Regions from separate parts of the Arthrobacter sp. 01T419 genome, predicted to be linked through region 2. Evidence: riboswitches for the same ligand, from Rfam matches in the RefSeq annotation. Region 2 holds a riboswitch; the other holds the start of a gene.

Region 1 (2,999 bases), on a different contig from region 2:
GGCCAGTTGCCGCGGATCACTGCCATCGAGGGTCCGCAGATATTCGCCGTAGCTGATCCCGCCGGTCCAGGGTTTGCCAAGCGCCCCGGTCTGGCGCTTGAAATGGAGCAACGAGCGCTCATCGGGGGCGGGCATGGTGCGCAGGATTCCCACCTTTCCGTCGAGCATCAGCTGGGCGGCGGCCATCCCGGTCATCAGCGAAATCTGGGCGTTCCAGTCCTCTACCGGCAGCGGGGGAGCCGCAACGATCCTGTACCCCTCGCCGTCGGGCAACTGGACGATTTCCTGTTCCGGCATGTTCAGGCTGGCTCCGCCGCGGCGGCGTTCGAGTTCCACTCGCTTGAGCCCAACCTCCTTGAGGAGTTGCAGGACCTGACCGGCTGTTCCCGAATCAATCTCGGCCTGGACTCCCTTGTAGTTGAGCTTGGCGCGGCTGCGCACCCTGGCCCGACGCACGGAGACCGTGCGGAACTCCGCGTCGGCGTCGAGCTCGAAGTCCCATACGAACGCGCCGCAGGTCTGGCCAGCCAGCAGGCTTGCCGCGCGCTCGCTGATGATCTCGGGGTGCAGCGGTATACGCCCATCGGGGGCATAGTACGTTTGCCCGCGGTGGCGGGTCTCGGCGTCGAGCGCCCCTCCCGGAGTCACAAAAGAGGGCACGTCGGAGATCGCGTAGAGAACCCGGTAACCATCGCCGGATCGCTCAATGAAAAGGGCTTGGTCGAGGTCCGTGGAAGATGCCGGATCGATCGTGATGAACGGAATGTCCGTGCGGTCCTGCGTCGGCAGCGCATGGCCGGAAACCGCAGCTTCGGCGTCGCGCAGCGCGTCGAGGGGATAGCCAGCGGGCAGCTCAAGCTCAGTTCGAAGCGCCGCGAGCGCCTCTGCGAGCGTGTTCGGCGTTTCACTGACATTCGGGGCTATCCGCTGATGTGACACGAAAGTCAGGGTAACGCCAAAATCCCGTGGAGTCTTGCTAGGCCGCCGCAGCGTCCAGGGCAGCCAGGAGTGCCTGGGCAGCCGCCGTCGGATCCTCTGCGTCAGTGATGGCCCGCACCACGACGATGCGGCTGGCACCGGCTCGCACCACTTCCTCAACGTTGCTCAGATCGATGCCGCCGATCGCAAACCAAGGGAGCACAACGCCGCCCACCGTCTCTTCGTCTGCCTTCTTTACGGCGTTGGCGGCGTACTTCACCAAGTCGAGTCCGACGGCGGAGCGCCCCGGCTTGGTGGGGGTTGCCCATACCGGTCCGACACAGAAGTAGTCCAGTCCGCTGCGGCCAGGCGAAGCGGCGATGGCAGCGTCAATTTGTTCTGGGGTGTGCGTGGAGAGACCGATGATGGTGGGGTCGTGGAGCAGCTTCCGCGCCGAGCGCAGCGGAATGTCCTTCTGGCCGATATGGAACACCGGAGCGCCCGAGAGGGATGCCACGTCCGCTCGGTCGTTGACGGCCCAGAGACGGCCGTGACGGTGCGCCACGGAATGCAGGACCTCCAGCAGCTCCAGTTCCTCGGCCGCCTCAATGGTCTTGTCCCGCAGCTGGATGATGTCCACGCCGCCCTCGAACGCGGCATCGACAAACTGCTCAAAGTCGCCCTGCTGCTTGCGGGCGTCGGTGCATAGGTACAGGCGGGCAGTGGTGTGGACATCATGCTGGGTCATGGAAACAGAGTAGTTCCTCTAAACTGGGCTGGTACCGCGGGAGCTGCGGCGGCAGTCACAATCGCCGCGCGGCTGAGAGGGCTTCAGCGCCGACCGCTTGACCTGATCCGGCTAGTACCGGCGTAGGGAAGGACCCCATGGACGAAGTAAACACTCAACACGAACCCCTGCACGAGCCTCTGCACGCGGATGTGGCGGTGATCGGTGGCGGTGTCATTGGCCTCGGCATTGCGTGGGAAGCCCGGAGATCCGGCCGCTCGGTTGTTCTGATCGATCCCGCACCGGCCAGCGGCGCTACCTTCGCGGCAGCGGGCATGTTGGCGCCCGTCAGCGAACTGCATTACCAGGAAGAGGACCTCCTGGAACTCATGCTCGAATCGTCGGCAATGTGGCCGGACTTCGAACGCAATGTGACCGGCTCAAGTACCCGAAGCAGCACGGGATACCGCACGACGCCGACCCTCGCCGTCGGCGCGGACGCTGCGGACCGCCGGGCGCTCGCCGACCTCCGGGACGTCCAGTTGGCCAACGGCCTGGTGGTGGAATCCGTGCCGGTACGCGAGGCACGGGAGCGCGAGCCTCTGTTGAGCCCGCAAATTTCCTGCGCCTTCCACATCCCAGGCGACCACCAAGTGGATCCGCGCCGGCTTTCAGCCGCGATTCTGGGCGCGCTGGCAGGCCACCAGCCCGGCGATTCCAGTTGGATTCCGGGAGTCGAAGGCGGTTTTGCGGTCCAGGACACTGCGGCTGGCCTCCTGTGGGAGGACGGGCGCGTCGTCGGGGCTTTGCTGGACTCAGGCATCAAAGTGCTCGCCACGGAAACAGTGGTTGCCAACGGGCTGCACGCCGCCCGGTTGAACGGACTGCCGGATGGCCTGTCGCTCCCGTTGCGTCCGGTGTATGGCGACATACTGCGGCTCCGCGTCTCGGACCACCTGCAACCCCTGGTTACCGCCACCGTACGAGGAATGGTGCGCGGAGTGCCCGTATATATCGTCCCCCGCGACGACGGGACCGTGGTGATCGGCGCGACGCAACGTGAAGACGGCTTGTCGGCGTCCGGGGGATCGGCCAACCCGGTGTCAGCCGGCGGCGTGTACCAATTGCTCCGCGACGCCCAGGTACTTGTCCCGGCTGTTGCCGAACTGGAACTCCTGGAAGCGAGTGCCCGTGCCCGTCCGGGCACTCCGGACAATGCACCGCTGCTGGGCCGGGTCGGCACTGAGGATGGCGGGGACACCCCCGTGCCCGGCCTCATCGTAGCGAGCGGCTTCTTCCGCCACGGTGTGCTCCTCACCCCGGCAGCGGCGAAAATCTGCGTCGGACTCATGGA
Region 2 (2,999 bases):
GCGCTTCCGAGGAGGAGCTGACGCACGATATCAACCGCCTGCGTGCCCAGTGGGAAGGGATCGAAAGCCAGTCCACCTCCACCAAGATCCTCGCGCCGGAACTGTTGTACGGCGAACCGGACCTCACCATCAAGGTTGTGCGTGACGTCTTCAACGAGGACTTCTCCAAGCTCATCGTCTCCGGCGACGAAGCCTGGGACACCATCGAGGCATACGTCACCTATGTAGCGCCGGATCTGGTGGGCCGCCTCGAGAAGTGGACCTCCGATCAGGACATCTTCTCGGCATGGCGTGTGGACGAGCAGATTCACAAGGCGTTGGATCGCAAGGTCTTCCTGCCCTCCGGTGGTTCGCTCGTGATCGACCGTACCGAGGCCATGACGGTTGTTGACGTCAATACCGGGAAGTTCACCGGCAGCGGCGGTAACCTCGAGGAGACCGTCACCAAGAACAATCTTGAGGCTGCCGAAGAAGTGGTCCGCCAGCTGCGTTTGCGTGACATCGGCGGAATCATCGTCATCGACTTCATCGACATGGTCCTCGAATCCAACCGCGATCTCGTGTTGCGCCGCTTGGTCGAGTGCCTTGGCCGGGACCGCACCAAGCACCAAGTTGCCGAAGTGACCTCTCTTGGCCTAGTCCAGATGACCCGCAAGCGCATGGGCACCGGCCTGCTTGAGGTCTTCGGCGAGCAGTGCGAAACGTGTGCGGGACGCGGAATCGTCACCCATGACGAGCCAGTGGAGCACCGTCGGGCCAACGTTGTGGCCGCCGAGCATCACCACCCGCGTACCGAATCACAGCCGGCCACCCGTCCGGAGCAGCGCAAGCGCCGCCGTGGCAGGGGCGCGGGGCAAGGGACCACTGAGCTCCCGATCACCCCTCCTGTGCCGGTCCACACCGTGGAATCCACTGATCCAAGCCGCCAGGCAGCCACCCGCGCAGCACTTGCCACCATCGCCGCCGCGGCCCACGCCGCCCACTTGCACGACGACGAGCTCCACCACGCCGCGGAATCGTTGGCAGGCACGCCCGAGGCCGGAGCTGCCCCCGCGGCCGAGGCAGCTCCCGTTCAGGCTCCCGTGATCGCAGCTGTCGCCAAGGAGGCCTCCGGTTCAGTTACTGAGGAGCGCTCTAAGCCGGTGCTGCGGTTCGGCGGCGAAGAGGTCGCGTTGCCCTTCGTTCACCACGAAGAGCCGGCGAATGGGGCGCCTGCCATGAGCCTGGATCTGTTGGCACAGGCGTTTGCGGGCCTCGGCGAGGCTCCTGATACCGAGGCGAAGGCGACGGGAACCCAGGAATCTCCGGCAGGGCTGTCCGCCGGGGAAGCCGGGGAATCCCCGGAGTCCGGAACGCGCGGGCGCCGTGGCCGGCGCAACCGTAGTGCCAGCCGGGCACAGGGTGCTGCCAACGCCACCAACGTGGAGCACCACGAGGTCGCCGCGGCTGCCTCGGGTGGAACTGCGCACGAGGCTAAGGCGCCAGCCGCTGCCCCAGCCAAAACGACTACAGCAGCCGAGCCGATCATCCTCGGTGTCGGCGTCCCCAAGTCCGAGCTCTAGAAACAGTCCCTGTCCGAAGCCCCGGCACCTTCTACTCCAATGGAAGGTGCCGGGGCTTCGGCGTTCCCGGACCGCTGAAGCCTCCGGTCCAGTAATCGATTTCGCCAGACATTATGACCGGTCCATTTCACTAGTGCAGGAGTGATCCGGGTTAAGCTAGGGGACTGACACGGGGTGCCGCGCACCAAGCCGGCTGAGACCAGACCCGTTGAACCTGTCCGGTTAGCACCGGCGAAGGGATGTCTCGCATGACTGTTCCAGCGCATTCAGCTGTCTACCCGCTCAATACCGTCCGCCGCGCCGTTCCCAGGGTCCTCAGCATTGCCGGTTCCGATCCTTCGGGCGGTGCCGGGATCCAAGCCGATCTGAAGAGCATCGCAGCCAACGGCGGCTACGGCATGGCGGTCATCACGGCGCTCACGGTACAGAACACGCAGGGAGTCACTGCCGTTCACGTGCCTCCCGTGGAGTTCCTACGCCAGCAGCTGGACGCCATCAGCGAGGACATCGCTGTCGACGCCGTCAAAATCGGCATGCTCGGCGACGCCGCGGTCATCGACGAGGTCCGCCGCTGGCTCGGCGAGGTTCGCCCCGCCATCGTGGTTTTGGACCCGGTGATGATTGCCACGAGCGGCGACCGGCTCCTGGCGGAGTCAGCTGAAACCGCGTTGCGGGAACTCCTGCCCCTCGCTGACTTGATTACCCCCAACCTTCCCGAATTGGCCGTGCTGCTCGGCGAACCTGAGGCCACTGACTGGGCATCGGCGCTGGAGCAGGGCAAGCGCTTGGCCGCAGCCTGCGGAAACACCGTTTTGGTGAAGGGCGGCCATCTGCAGGGAACCAGCTGCCCGGACGCGCTGGTCAACACCGGAGGACTCCTCAGCCAGGACGTAGTGGAATTTGCCGGCCCCAGGGTGGAGACCCGCAACAGCCATGGCACAGGATGTTCGCTGTCCTCGGCGATGGCGACGGCCAAGGCGCGGCTTGGCGATTGGGAGTCGGCCCTGCACGTTGTGAAGCCCTGGCTCCAGGAGGCGCTGACCCAGTCCGGAGTGCTGGAAGTGGGGAACGGCAACGGGCCGATCCACCACTTCCATGCGCACCAGAACGCCCTCCAGCCGGGTGCTTTCGCCGCCAGGATGTGGGACGCCGCCCAAACGGAGCTCGAGGCCATCTATGGCCTGGTCTTCATCCGGGACCTGCAGTCCGGCGCGCTCGGCGAAGGGCAATTTGCCTATTACTTGGCCCAGGATGCCATCTATCTCAACGGCTACTCCCGCGTCCTGGCCCGAGCAAGCGCCCTGGCCCCGAGCGAAACAGAACAGTTGTTCTGGGCTCGCGGCGCGCAGATGTGCCTTGAAGTCGAGTCTGAATTGCACCGGAACTGGCTCAGTGGACGTCAGGTCAGCGGAGTACAGGGACCCGTCACCAAAGCCT

The links. A riboswitch is a leader RNA that binds a small molecule or an ion and turns the genes downstream of it on or off. The one in region 2 is predicted to bind thiamine pyrophosphate.
Region 1: linked by a shared signal. The riboswitch ahead of thiO (glycine oxidase ThiO) and the one ahead of AC1DLO_RS15595 (bifunctional hydroxymethylpyrimidine kinase/phosphomethylpyrimidine kinase) in region 2 are both predicted to bind thiamine pyrophosphate.

Annotation. Positions count from the first base shown of each region.
Region 1 is NZ_JBFTQF010000001.1:628,331-631,329, reverse strand. It holds gene AC1DLO_RS02945 (RNB domain-containing ribonuclease) at 1-939, opposite strand, end outside; gene thiE (thiamine phosphate synthase) at 977-1,666, opposite strand; TPP riboswitch at 1,693-1,812, shown strand; gene thiO (glycine oxidase ThiO) at 1,804-2,999, shown strand, end outside.
Region 2 is NZ_JBFTQF010000010.1:117,791-120,789, forward strand. It holds gene AC1DLO_RS15590 (Rne/Rng family ribonuclease) at 1-1,562, shown strand, start outside; TPP riboswitch at 1,723-1,819, shown strand; gene AC1DLO_RS15595 (bifunctional hydroxymethylpyrimidine kinase/phosphomethylpyrimidine kinase) at 1,811-2,999, shown strand, end outside.